3 regions of the Xanthomonas theicola genome follow, and region 1 is predicted to be linked to each of the others. Evidence: predicted binding sites of a transcription regulator. Region 1 holds the regulator's gene; each other region holds the start of a gene.
The links. Region 1 encodes HrcA, which represses chaperone genes, less so after heat shock. Its sites were predicted from a motif close to TTNGCACTCNNNNNNNNNGAGTGCNAA; they were not measured.
Positions count from the first base shown of each region.

Region 2: rpoH (RNA polymerase sigma factor RpoH) is a predicted target of HrcA. The motif match lies at 2,115-2,141, and genes of this name have one in related genera.
Region 3: G4Q83_RS16030 (co-chaperone GroES) is a predicted target of HrcA. The motif match lies at 2,495-2,521, and genes of this name have one in related genera.

Region 1 covers NZ_CP049017.1:2,432,001-2,436,665, forward strand. Annotated here, with positions in the region: gene grpE (nucleotide exchange factor GrpE) at 40-561, opposite strand; gene hrcA (heat-inducible transcriptional repressor HrcA) at 731-1,789, opposite strand; gene recN (DNA repair protein RecN) at 1,902-3,569, shown strand; gene fur (ferric iron uptake transcriptional regulator) at 3,879-4,301, opposite strand; gene G4Q83_RS11330 (outer membrane protein assembly factor BamE) at 4,406-4,665, shown strand, end outside.
Region 2 covers NZ_CP049017.1:4,208,833-4,213,497, forward strand. Annotated here, with positions in the region: gene G4Q83_RS19735 (IS5 family transposase) at 1-954, shown strand, start outside; gene rpoH (RNA polymerase sigma factor RpoH) at 1,225-2,103, opposite strand; gene ung (uracil-DNA glycosylase) at 2,318-3,046, opposite strand; gene G4Q83_RS19750 (response regulator) at 3,066-3,908, opposite strand; gene ftsX (permease-like cell division protein FtsX) at 3,916-4,665, opposite strand, start outside.
Region 3 covers NZ_CP049017.1:3,441,597-3,446,261, forward strand. Annotated here, with positions in the region: gene cutA (divalent-cation tolerance protein CutA) at 1-327, opposite strand, end outside; gene G4Q83_RS16025 (endonuclease) at 533-2,287, opposite strand; gene G4Q83_RS16030 (co-chaperone GroES) at 2,573-2,860, shown strand; gene groL (chaperonin GroEL) at 2,996-4,642, shown strand.

The sequences.
Region 1 (4,665 bases):
GCAGCCGCGCCCGATTCAGGCGCAGATCGCACGGCGCGCTCAGTCGTGCTTGGCCACTACCACCAGGGCCGGCCGCAGCAAACGCTCGTTGAGCAGGTACCCCTTCTGGAACACCTGCACCACGTGCCCGGGGGCCACGCCCTCGGCCTCGGCCTGGCTGATCGCCTGGTGATGATCCGGATTGAACGGCTGCCCGGTCGGATCGAGCAGGGTCAGGCCGTTGTCGGCGGCGACCTTGAGCAACTGCTTGTAGGTCAGTTCCAGGCCGTCGCGCAGCGGGCTGGGCGCACTGCCGGCGGCGGTCAGGCCGGCATCCAGGCTGTCGAACACCGGCAGCAAGTCGCCGAGCAGGCGCTCGTTGGCGAACCTGCGCGCCTGCTCGACGTCGCGGGCGATGCGCTTGCGCTGATTTTCCAGGTCGGCGCGCTCGCGCAGCGCATCGGCCTTGACCAGCGCCAGTTCACTGCGCAGCGTCTCGAGCTGCGCCTGCAGCGGATCGGTCGACGGTTGCTGGGCCTCGGTCAGGTGTTCAGAATCGAATTCGGGGTGGTCTTGGTTCATTTCCGGTTCCCTGGCGGGAGGTGCGCCCGCCCTACCGCACCACCTATGTGGGCGTCCGGGGGGGATTCAAGATGCTGTGTTGCATCTTCGGGATTGGGGATTGGGGATTGGCCACAGCGGCGGCACGGTGCGCGCCGGCGGCTCCATGCCCGTCCTGCCCCAGGCCCGGCTAGCGTTCCGCCGGCGGGGTCGGGTCCAGCGCCGCGCCCAGCACGTCGGCGGCGATCTGCACCAGCGGGATCACCCGGTCGTAGTCCATGCGCTTGGGCCCGATCACCCCCAGCACGCCCAGCACTCGGCCGCCGGCCAGGTAGGGCGCGGTGACCAGCGACACGCTCTCCAGCGGCACCACCCCGGTCTCCTCCCCGATGAAGATGCGCACCCCCGGCGCGCGGATGGTGCGCTCGAGCAGCTGCAGGATCTCGCGCTTGCTGGCGAAGATCTCGAACAGCTCGCGCAGCCGCTCCAGGTCCGAGAGGTCCTGCACACCCATCAGCTTGGTCTGCCCGGCCAGCACCATGTCGTCGCCGGCCGGCGCCAGCGCCTGCTCGGCCAGTTCCACGCTGTGCGCCAGCAGCAGCTCCATCTCGTCGCGCGCGTGGCGCAGCTCGCGCACCAGGCTGGCGCGGATGTCGGCCAGCGCACGGCCGGCGAAATGCGCGTTCAGGTAATTGGCCACGCGCTCCAGCTCGGCCGGCTCGTAGGCCTTGCGCGGCTCGATGACCCGGTTCTGCACCTCGTTGTCGGCGAACACCAGGATCGCCAGCACGCGGCGCGCGTCCAGCGGCACGAAGTCGATGTGCCGGAACGCGAACTGCTCGCGCTTGGGCGCGCTGACCACGCCGACGAAATGGGTCATCGCCGACAGCAGCTCCGAGGCGCTGCCGAGCAGCGCCTGGGTGCCGGCGGCGCTGGCCATCTCCGCGCGCAGCCGCGCCACCTCGCCCTCGCCCGGCGGGCGCATCTGTACCAGGCTGTCGACGAACACCCGGTAGCCGGTGGCGGTGGGAATGCGCCCGGCCGAGGTATGCGGCGAACTGAGCAGGCCGGCGTCCTCCAGGTCGGCGAGGATGTTGCGGATCGTCGCCGGGCTCACGTCCAGCCCGGCGTGGCGGGCCAGGGTCTGCGAGCCGACCGGTTCGCCGTCGCGGATATAGCGCGAGATCAGCGTGCGCAGCAGCTGCCGGGCACGCGGGTCGAGCGAGGAATGGACCGGAGAGGCGCGCATGGAATCAACCCGTGAGACTGGACACTAGATAATGGCTGCATGCCGGCTTGGCAAGCCATTGGCCCACCTGCCCGCGCGTGCTAGCGTTGCGCGGCCTCGGATTCCGACCCCCATGCTCAGACATCTCTCGATCAAGGATTTCGCCGTCGTGCGCGGTACCGAACTGGAATTCGGCCCTGGCATGACCGTGGTGTCCGGCGAAACCGGCGCCGGCAAGTCGCTGATGGTGGACGCGCTCGGCTTCCTGTCCGGGCTGCGCGCCGACAGCGGGGTGGTCCGCCACGGCGCCGACCGCGCCGAACTGTCGGCCGAGTTCGCCGTGCCCGACGCCGCCCCGGCGCGCGCCTGGCTGCGCGAGAACGAGCTCGACGACGAGGCGCAATGCCAGCTGCGCCGGGTGATCCGCGCCGACGGCGGTTCGCGCGCCTGGATCAACGGCCGACCGGTGACCTTGTCACAGCTGGCCGAACTGGCCGGACACCTGGTTGAGATCCACGGCCAGCACGAACACCAGGCGCTGCTGTCGCGCGGCAGCCAGCTCGGCCTGCTCGACGCCTACGCCCGCAACGAGACCGAACGCGCCGCGGTGCGCGCCGCCGCCGCGCGCTGGCAGGCGCTGCTGGGCGAGCGCGAGACGCTGCTGGCGCAGGGCGACGTCTCCGACCGGATCGGCTTCCTCGAACACCAGCTGGCCGAACTGCAGCGCGAGGACCTCGCTCCGGCCGCGATCGCCGCGCTGGACGCCAACCACCGCCGCCAGGCCCACGCCTCGGCGCTGATCGGCGCCTGCGAGGGCGCGGCGCAGCGGCTCAACGGCGACGAGGCGCCGGCGGTGCTGGAACTGCTGCAGCAGACCCGCCACGAACTCGGCAAGGTCGGCGAGTACGACCCGCGCCTGGCCGAGGTCCAGGCGCTGCTCGACAGCGCCACGATCCAGCTGGAGGAGGCGCTGGCGCTGGTCGACCGGGTCCGCGACGACCTGGAAGCGGACCCTGCGCAATTCGAGGACATGGAACGCAAGCTCGGCCGGCTGCACGACCTGGCGCGCAAGCATCGGGTCACCGCGGACACGCTGGGCCAGCACCGCGACGCGCTGCTGGCCGAGGTCGAGGGCCTGCGCGGCGCCGGCGAACGGCTGGACGCGCTCGATGCGGAGGTCGTCCGTGCCACGCAGGCCTGGCGCGACGCCGCGGCCGCGCTCAGCGGCACCCGCGCGCGCGCGGCGCGGGCGTTGTCGCAGGCCACCACCGCGCTGATCGGCGAACTGGGCATGGGCGGCGGGCGCTTCGAGATCCAGCTGGAACCGCACGAGGCCGCGCGCCCCGACCCGGCCGGCGCCGAGCGCGTCGAGTTCCTGGTCGCGGCCAACGCCGGGCAGCCGCCGCGCGCGCTGCGCAAGGTCGCCTCCGGCGGCGAGCTGTCGCGCATTTCGCTGGCGATCGAAGTCGCCGCGCTGGGCCTGGACGCGGTGCCGACCATGGTGTTCGACGAAGTGGACTCGGGCATCGGCGGCGCGGTCGCCGACATCGTCGGCAAGAAGCTGCGCGCACTCGGCGAGCAGCGCCAGGTGCTGTGCGTGACCCACCTGCCGCAGGTCGCCGCGCAGGGTCATGCGCACTACCGGGTCAGCAAGGCGCCGGTCGAGGGCATGACCCAGAGCGCGGTCGAACTGCTGGCGCCGCGCCAGCGCGAGGAAGAACTGGCGCGGATGCTGGGCGGGGTCGAGGTCAGCAGGGAAGCCCGCGCCGCCGCCAAGCGGCTGCTGCAGAGCGCCCGCTGAGGACGCTGCAGGCGCACCGGGCCAGGCCCGGACCGGCTGCCGCGCCGCGTCCGGCCGGCTGGGCGCGCACCGCCAGCCGCGGCGAACGCGGCAGGACGCATGCGGGCGCCGAATCGGATCGGGCCGGGCGCAAGCCAATCGATCCGGCGCCCCTGTAGGAGCGGTTTCAACCGCCACCGGCACAGCGACGAACATTGCGGCCGGCGGACCCGCCGGGGGTGCGAGCCCCGCCTGCACGGCCGGCCGGTGCGCAGCGCCAGGCAGGTCGCGATGCCTGCGTGCCGGCCCTGCGCACGGCCCAGCGCGCGCTCAGCCCTTCTTGCCGAGCGGACGCTTGCTGCGCACGTACAGCACCAGCGAGTGCTCTTCCAGCTCGTAGCCGTGAGCGGCGGCGATCTTGCGCTGCAGTTCCTCGATCTCGGCGCTCTCGAACTCGATGACGCTGCCGGTGTCCACGTCCACCATGTGGTCGTGGTGGCCGCCGCGGTCCAGTTCGTATACCGCCTGGCCGCCCTCGAAATTGTGCTTGAGCACCAGCCCGGCCGCCTCGAACTGGGTCAGGACCCGGTACACCGTGGCCAGGCCGATCTCGTCGCCATGATCGAGCAACTGCCGGTAGATCTCTTCCGCGGTCATATGGTGGCGCGCCGACTTCTGCTCGAGCAGCTCCAGGATGCGCATCCGCGGATGCGTGACCTTGAGGCCGACTTTGCGCAGATCGTGGGATTCCATGGCGTCTCCATTCATAGCGGGTTTAGCGCCAGTTGCCTCTAAGGAGGGTCGTGGCGGCCGCCGGGAGTGTATCATCGGCGCCATTTCCCTCAGTACTGTCCCCGATGCGCAATCTCCTGCTGGTCGCCGCTGTTGCCCTGTCCACCGCTGGCTGCGGGATCATCTACAAGCAGCCCATCTATCAAGGCAACCTGATCAAGCAGACGGCCGTCGATCAGCTGAAGGTCGGGCAGAGCAAGCAGCAGGTCAGCGCCCTGCTTGGCACCCCGTCGATCCCGGACCCGTTCCATGCCCAGCGCTGGGACTACACGTCCAGCGAGCGCGTCGACCGGGTCGGCAGGACCGAGATCAAGAACTTCGTCGT
Region 2 (4,665 bases), 1.8 Mb from region 1:
CTGTTGTCGCGGCACATCGACTTTACCGGGATTGCCAGAGCGGTGGATGCGAAATTGGGACTTGGCGCGAAGGCCAAGGGCGGTCGCCCGGCGTGGCCGGCGGAAGGGATGATGAGGGTATTGCTGCTGCAGCAGCTGTACAAGTTTTTCCGACGATGCGCTGGAGGGCCGGTTGCTGATCGGCGCAGCTTCATGCGGTTTATCGGCCTGGAGAACAGCGGCAAGGTGCCGGACGCCAAGACGACCTGGGTGTGGCGCGAACGCCTGAAGGAGAGGGCGGCGATGGGCGACAGCAGCGCGGCGATTGGCGGGCAGTTGGCACGAGCCGGTGACATCGCCGGCGGCGGTCAGGTCATCGACGCGAGCATCGTTAGCGCGCCGATCCAGCGCGACACACGCGAAGAGAACGAGCGCCTCAAGCAGGGTGAAGTTCCGCAGGATTGGAGCGATGCCCGGCGTACGCAAAAAGACGTGGATGCGCGCTGGACAAGCAGGCACGGCAAGTCGTTTTACGGCGACAAGCCTCACGCCAACACGAATCGGCGCTGGGGCTTGGTCCGTGTGCATGAGGTGAGCGGCGCGAACGTGCACGACAGCCAGCACTTCGAGGATTTGATCGAGGAGGCCAACACGGCACGGGGGATCCGAGCCGACAGCGCGCACGCTCACAAGGAGCGCGACGCCAGGCTGAAGGCCGCCGGCGATCGCGTGGACATCCACCAACAGGGGGTTGGCGGCAAGTCACTGTCCGAAGCGCGACAGCGTCGCAACCATCGCATTGCGAAGGATCGGGCATTCGTCGAGCACGCCTTGGCACGATTGGCGCAACAAGGCGGCAAGTGTTTGCGCACGATGGGGTTGGCACGGGCGAAGGGGGCGATCGGCTTGAAGGTCGCCAGCCACAACCTGATGCGCCTGGCGCGGCTGCAGGAAGCCGGAGCCATGCCTGCATGAGCGCGTGGCATGCCCAGATCGCGGTTGCCACCGCCGATCAAGGCGGCGATGGCTGCCGAAAGTTCCGTGCCGGGGCGAATCAACCCGCGTTGCGAGCCGAAAATTCATCAGGACGCATCAAAGGGTGGGGGTGTTCAGGCGCCCTTATTTCTATTGATCATCCTTTCCCCCAGAACCCATCAAGTCGCGCTTGCAAAAAAAGGCCCCTATTTCAATAAAGGCCTTTTTTAGGGTTCTTCTCCCAACCGAGTAGAACAGTACTGCAGTTGCTCACGCCACGAACAATGCCTTCATCTTCTTCAGCGCGCTGGCTTCGATCTGGCGAATGCGTTCGGCGGACACGCCGTACTCGTCGGCCAGCTCCTGCAGCGTGATCTTGCTGTCCGCGTCCAGCCAGCGGCGCTTGACGATGTCGCGCGACCGCGCATCGAGTTCGGCCAGACCTTCGCGCAGCAGCTGCAACTGGTTGTCCTCGCTGTCGGCGCGCTCATAGACCTGCGAAGGGTCTTCCTCGTTGGCCATCAGGTAGGCGGATGGCGACGGCGGGGCATGATCGTCGCCCTCGTCGGACGGCGCATCGAAGCCGATGTCGCGCCCGGACAGACGCGACTCCATCTCCAACACCTCGCGCTCGGACACGTTGAGGTCCTTGGCGACCGTGCTCACCTCCGCCGCGTTCATCCAGCCCAGGCGGGTCTTGGACTTGCGCAGGTTGAAGAACAGCTTGCGCTGCGCCTTGGTCGTGGCGACCTTGACGATGCGCCAGTTCTTCAGGATGTATTCGTGCATCTCGGCACGGATCCAGTGCACCGCAAAGCTGACCAGACGCACGCCCATTTCCGGGTCGAAGCGCTTGACCGCCTTCATCAGGCCGATGTTGCCTTCCTGGATCAGGTCGCCCAGCGGCAGGCCGTAGCCGTTGTAGCCGCGGGCGACATGGACCACGAAGCGCAGGTGGGAATGGACCAGTTCACGGGCCGCATCCAGGTCTTCCTGGTCGCGGTAGCGCATCGCCAGCTCGCGTTCCTCGTCGGACGTCAGCACCGGAATCTGGTGCACGGCGCCGATGTAGGCATCCAGCGAACCGAGCGGACTGGGGATCGGGAGGTTGTTGGCCACCAGCGCGGTGGCAGGGATGGTCTGGGTCATAGGGGCTCATCTTAGCAGTCAACTAACTGGACTGCTGGGTACAGTAAAAAGTTCCTGTGTTCCGTTAATGGAACATTCGCATCAGGAAATGGATTGCAACGGAAGCCACTGGAACGGTGGGCGGCATCACCGGATACGGACGCCGAACCTAACATTGGCCCCGCGAAATTTTCGTACACGCGCCGCGCCGCTGGGGCCGCCGTCGAACCGCGGTTCAGTCGCCACCCAGGGCCGGGTCCAGCAGCGCGCGCGGCGGCAGGCTCCAGTCGATCGGCTGGGCGCCGCGGCGGCGCAGGTAGTCGTTGGCGGCGGAGAAGTGCTTGCAGCCCAGGAAGCCGCGGTGCGCCGACAGCGGCGAGGGATGCGGCGCCTTCAGCACGCGGTGGCGGCGGGTGTCGATGACCTTGCCCTTGGCCTGGGCGTAGCTGCCCCACAACAGGAACACCAGGCCCTCGCGTTCGCGGTTCAAGGTCTCCACGACATGGTCGGTGAAACCCTCCCAGCCCTTGCCCTGGTGTGCGCCGGCGCGGCCTTCCTCCACCGTCAGCACTGCGTTGAGCAACAGCACCCCGCGCTGCGCCCAGGGCAGCAGGCAGCCATGGTCGGGACGGCGGATGCCCAGGTCGTCCTCGATCTCCTTGTAAATGTTCAGCAGCGACGGCGGCACCGGCACCCCGGGCAGCACCGAGAAACACAGCCCGTGCGCCTGGCCGAGGCCGTGGTAGGGGTCCTGGCCGAGGATCACCACCTCGACCCGATCGAACGGGGTCGCCTCGAACGCGGCGAAGATGCGCCGTCCGGGCGGGAACACGCGCGCGCCGGCGGCCTTGCGCTGACGCAGCAACGTGGCCAGTTCGCGCATCTGCGGGCGCAGCAGCCAGTCGCCGACCCGCGCCTTCCACGAAGGTTCCAGTTGCACCCGGGTCTCATCTTCGCTACTCATTGCAGGTCCGGCCACTCGCTCAGAAAGTCACGGCATTGTCGTCGAGCTTGGCCAGGCGCAGCTGGAACAGCACCTTGGTGACCAGCAGGCGCTCCTCGATCGGTTTCTGCACCAGGTCGTTGGCGCCGGCACGCAGCAGCGCGGACTGGTTGTGCGGATTGCTGTCGCCGGTCATCACCAGCACCGGCATGCGCCGCTTGCCGTAGGCGAAGTCGATGCGGATGCGCTGCACCACGTCGCACCCGTTCAGCTCGCCCTTGAGGGTGACGTCGGTCAGCACCAGGTCGATGCGGCGGGTGGTGCGACCCAGCGATTCGGCGGTCAGCAGCGCGAAGGCGTCCTCGGCCGCCAGCACGTGCACCACGTGCAGTTCCTGGCGCTCGAGCATGCGCTTGGTCGCCTCGGCCACCACACGGCTGTCCTCGACGTAGAGGATGGTGGCGCCGGCCACCGGCTGCGGTTGCACGTAGCCGCGGATGAAGGTCGCCAGCGCCTCGTGGCCCAGCGCCTTGTCGAAGTAGTCGGTCACGTATTCGGTGAAGCGGCGTTCGACAAGGTGCTGCTGGGCGTCGCCGGACACCACGATCACCGGCACATAGGCCTGGCCGACGGCCTCGCGCACGCTGCGTGCCAGGGTCAGGCCGTCGCCGTCGGGCAACGCCAGCGAAGTGGTGACCAGGTTCACCGGGCCGGCCGCCAGCGCGGCGCGCGCCTTGGCGATGCTGGCGCAGCCGACCACCTCCACGCCCGGCAGTTCGCGGTGCAGCACGTCGGCGATCAGCTTGCGCACCAGCTTGGAACCGTCGACGACCATCACCCGCGGGGCGTCGCTGATCAGGTGCGTGAGTTCGTGCCGGGACATGCGCGCCTCAGGCGTCGGTGGGACGCGTCTGGCGCAGGAAGTGGCCGGTCACCAGCCAGGCGCCGAGCCAGCCGAGCAACAGCGTGCCGAGCAGCACCAGCGAGGCATGCAGCGCGTCCAGGCCGTGCAGCGCGAAATGGCTGCCGTAGCTGTCGGCCAGTTCCGCCAGCGGCGGCCCCAGCGCCATCCCGGAGGCGGCGATCAGGCCCAGCGCCAGCACCCCGGCGCCGAAGCCGTACCATGCGCCCAGGTACAGGAACGGGCGGCGGATGAAGCCGTCGCTGGCGCCGAGCAACTGCAGCACGCCGATCTCCTCGCGCCGCGACTGGATGTCCAGTCGCACGGTATTGCCGACCACCAGCGCCGCGCCGGCGCCGAGCAGCACCGACAGCACCTGCACCAAGCGCTCGCCGAAACGCAGCCAGCCGTCCAGGCGCTTGCGCCACAGCGCATCGTGCTGGACCAGGTCGGCCTGCGGCAGCGCGCTCAGCGCCGCCGCCAGCGGCGCGTCGTCGGCGCTGGACGGGGTGACCACCAACAGGGTCGGCAGCGGGTTGTCGTCGAGCGCGTCCAGCGCCTCGCCGAGCCCGGCGCTGTCGCGCAGTTCGGCCATGCCCTGCGCGGGCGTGCGCAGCGCCACCGCGGCGACGTCGGCGCGGCCGCGCAAGGTCGCGGCCAACGCATTCGCCGCGGCGGCATCGACCGCGGTCTTCAGGAATACATTGATGTCGCGCGACTGCTGCACGCTGCCGGCGAA
Region 3 (4,665 bases), 1.0 Mb from region 1:
TTCCTCACGGGTTTCGGCATGCACCCACTGCAGGTAGGCGGGCAGGCCGTCGGCGACCTCGAGCTCGATCAGTTCGGGGACGTCGTAGGGGTGCAGTTCGCACAGCCGCCGCTGCAGTGCGGGCACGCGGTCGGCGGCGGTCTTGATCAGCAGCAGCACTTCCTCGGCCTGCTCCACCGCGTCCCGCCAGCGATAGGTGGCGTGCACGCCGGGCAACCGGCTCACGCACGCGGCCAACCGTTCGGCGACCAGGACCTGGGCGATCCGCGCGGCGCTGGCCGGATCGGGGCAGGTGCTGAACAGCAAACAGAGCGAGGGCGAGGACATGCGGCCGACAGTATAGGGACGCCGACAGGGCTTTGCCGGGCGTCGTTCGGGCGCGCACGCACGGGCCCGCGGCGGCGGACCGAGGGCGCGGCGTGCCGCGGCGCCGCACCCAGGTAGCGGGTGCGGCCGCGGTTGTGCCGGCGAGCGCCTGCAACGCGCCGGCGCGAGGCCCGGCGCGTCCCGAGCGGCGCGCTGGGCACGGGGCTCAGTTGAGCAACTGGCAGCTGGCCGGCTTGGCCGAGGCGAACAGCGCGGAGGTCGCCCACGCCGGATGGTCGATGAACGGATTGCGATTGCCCTGGAAGCTGTACACCACTTCGTTGCGCGCGCGCTCGGCAGCGTCGGGCGGGTCCTGCTGGCTCCACGCGATCAGCGTCGACAGCAGGCCCATGTAGGCCGGCGAGGCCGAGGTCTGCACGATCTTGCTGCGGTCGTCGGTCAGCTCCAGGTCCGGCTCGGATTGCCCGGTGGCCGCGTCGGTGCCGCCTTCGTAGCGGATCGCCATGTACATCACCGCACGCGCCATGTCGCCCTTGCGGTGGTTCCACACCTCGAAGCTGCCGCGGTTGCCGTCCGGGGTGCGTACCCAGTTGGAATTGCCCGGATAGCTGCCGCTGCCGCCGCCGAAGCCGGCGTTGGCCTCGGTGATGCGCTCGCCGCAGTTGCTGTCGCAGTTCGCGTACGGCTTGTTGCCGCGGTCCGCATTCCAGATGGCGTCGGTCAGGTACAGCATGTGCGTGTCGGTGTACGGCGCGTAGGGCAGGCCCTTGTCGCCGCTGGCCGAGCCGAAGCCCAGCGAGTTCGGCCAGCTGTGCTCGCGGTTGTACTTCAGCCCGCGGCCGCTGCCGGCGCGGTCGCTGACCTTGGCGTAGCTGCGGTTGCGGTAGGCGTCGAGGATGCGCCCGCTATTGTTCGGGTCCTCGTCGGCGATCTCCAGGATGGTCCAGGTGCTGGTGCCGGAGCGGCTGCTGTACGGGTACACGGTGTGGCCCTTGATCGTCTCGTGCAGCGAGCAGCGCAACTGGCTGGCGCTGGAGGTGTTGACCCGCGCGTAGTAGTTGCCGACGCCGCTGCCGCTGGCGACACTGAAGGCGATGCTGCTGTCCTGCGCCGGATGCGCGCCGCTGGCGTCGCGCACGCGCGCGGCCAGGATGCTCAGGCTGCAGCTCTCGCCGGCGGCCAGTGCGCTGTTGCTGGAGATCGCGAACCGGGTGCCGCTGCTGGGGTAGCTCAGCGCCACCGTGCCGGACTGGCTGCAGCTCAACCCGAACGCGCCGCTGGCCAGGGTCACCGCCTCGCTGAAGCTCACCGCCAGGTCGCCGGCGGCGGGGAAGTTGCTGGCGCCCTGCGCCGGGGTGGTCGAAGCCACCGACGGCGCAGCGTTGCCACCGCCGCTGAAGGTCTGGCCGCTGTTGCAGGCGCCGAAGCTGCTGGCCGAGCTGCCGGCCCAGTTGAAGTCGGCCGCGGCGCTGCCGTTGCCGCGCAGTTGCAACGAGGTGCCCGCCGCGGTGGTGTTGCTCTCGCTGACCGGCAGGTTCTGGCTGTCCATTCCGGCGGCCGGGCCGCCGCCGGTGATCGCGCCCTCGTAACTGAGGAACTGCACCACCTTGCCGCTGCCGTCGACCAGCGCCAGGCCGTCGTTGGGACCGTTCTGCACGCCGTTGCTGGCATAGCCGACCGTGGCGATGCGCACCTGCCCACCGCAGTTGACCAGGCTGCCGGCCGGCACCGAGGTCGTGGCGTAGACGACGGCGCTGCCGGGGCTGCTGCCGTTGTACAGATGCACCTTATAACCGCTCAGGCTCTCGCCGGCGGTGGCGACGATCTCCATGCCCTCGCCGGCATCGCCGGCGGCGCTGGCATCGTCGTAATGCAGTTCGTTGATGAACACGGCAGCCTGGGCGTGGCCGGCCAGGGCCAGCAGACAGGCGAGAGGCCGCGCAACGGCAGATGGCTTCATCGACAACTCCTTCGGATGGCCCTCCCCCACCAGGGGAGTCCTGCGAGGCTAGCCTGCCTGTATGACCGCATTGCGGAATCGGGGTACCAGTTCCCGACTCGGTCGGGCATGCCCGGGCGAAAAATTTTTGCGGCCAGCCCTTGAAAGGGCGCCGGCCAGCACCATAACAAGCGCATCCCGGTGAACCGGGTTTTTTCGCGAGCGCTGCTGGCAGTCGTCATGGACGAGTGCTAACATCGCCAGCCTTTCCAAGACAAATCAATCACTTAAAGAGGGTCTCTCGCAATGAGCATCAAGCCGCTTCACGACCGCGTCGTAGTCAAGCCGATCGAAGCCGATGAAATTTCCGCCGGCGGCATCGTGATCCCGGATTCGGCCAAGGAGAAGTCCACCAAGGGCGAAATCGTGGCCATCGGCGCTGGCAAGCCGTTGGACAACGGCAGCGTCCGCGCCCCGGCGGTCAAGGTCGGCGACAAGGTCATCTACGGCCAGTACGCCGGCTCCAGCTACAAGTCCGAAGGCATCGAGTACAAGGTGCTGCGCGAAGACGACATCCTGGCGATCGTGGACTAAGAAAGTCCCGATCGCGGATTCGGGAGTGGGAATTGGGGATAGGCGCGGCGCTTTCCGCTCCGCAGTCCCCGATCTCCCCCGGACTCCGCATCCAGCCAATCCCCAATCCCAAATTACGAATCCCGGAGTACACACATGGCTGCCAAAGATATCCGTTTCGGTGAAGACGCCCGTTCGCGCATGGTGCGCGGCGTCAACATCCTCGCCAACGCCGTCAAGGCCACCCTGGGCCCGAAGGGCCGCAACGTCGTGCTCGAGAAGAGCTTCGGCGCCCCGACCATCACCAAGGACGGCGTCTCCGTCGCCAAGGAAATCGAACTGGCCGACAAGTTCGAGAACATGGGCGCGCAGATGGTGAAGGAAGTCGCGTCCAAGACCTCCGACAACGCCGGCGACGGCACCACCACTGCCACCGTGCTGGCGCAGGCGCTGATCCGCGAAGGGTCCAAGGCGGTCGCCGCCGGCATGAACCCGATGGACCTCAAGCGCGGCATCGACAAGGCCGTCGTGGCCGCCGTGGCCGAGCTGAAGAAGATCAGCAAGCCCACCGCCGACGACAAGGCGATCGCCCAGGTCGGCACCATCTCGGCCAACTCCGACGAGTCGATCGGCAACATCATCGCCGACGCGATGAAGAAGGTTGGCAAGGAAGGCGTCATCACCGTCGAGGAAGGCTCGGGCCTGGACAACGAGCTGGACGTGGTCGAGGGCATGCAGTTCGACCGCGGCTACCTGTCGCCGTACTTCATCAACAACCAGCAGAGCCAGTCGGCCGACCTGGACGAGCCGTTCATCCTGCTGCACGACAAGAAGATCTCCAACGTACGCGACCTGCTGCCCGTGCTGGAAGGCGTGGCCAAGGCCGGCAAGCCGCTGCTGATCGTGGCCGAGGAAGTCGAGGGCGAAGCGCTGGCGACCCTGGTGGTCAACACCATCCGCGGCATCGTCAAGGTCGTGGCGGTCAAGGCCCCGGGCTTCGGCGACCGTCGCAAGGCGATGCTGGAAGACATGGCCGTGCTAACCGGCGGCACCGTGATCTCCGAGGAAGTGGGCCTGGCGCTGGAGAAGGCGACCATCAAGGACCTGGGCCGCGCCAAGAAGGTGCAGGTCTCCAAGGAGAACACCACCATCATCGACGGCGCCGGCGAGACCACCGGCATCGAGTCGCGCATCAAGCAGATCAAGGCGCAGATCGAAGAGACCTCGTCGGACTACGACCGCGAGAAGCTGCAGGAGCGCGTGGCCAAGCTGGCCGGCGGCGTGGCGGTGATCAAGGTCGGCGCCTCGACCGAAATCGAAATGAAGGAAAAGAAGGCGCGCGTCGAAGACGCCCTGCACGCGACCCGCGCGGCGGTGGAAGAAGGCGTGGTCCCGGGCGGCGGCGTGGCCCTGGTGCGCGCGCTGACCGCGATCGGCGAGCTGAAGGGCGCCAATGAAGATCAGACCCACGGCATCCAGATCGCGCTGCGCGCGATGGAAGCGCCGCTGCGCGAGATCGTCACCAACGCCGGCGCAGAGCCGTCCGTGATCCTGAACCGGGTCAAGGAAGGCACCGGCAACTTCGGCTACAACGCCGCCAACGGCGAGTTCGGCGACATGGTCGAGTTCGGCATCCTGGACCCGACCAAGGTGACCCGTTCGGCGCTGCAGAACGCCGCGTCGATCGCCGGCTTGATGATCACCACCGAAGCGATGGTGGCCGAAGCGCCGAAGAAGGAAGAGCCGGCCGCGGCTGGCGGCATGGGCGGCGGCATGGGCGGCATGGGCGGCATGGATTTCTGATCCAGCCGGCGCAAGCCGACTGC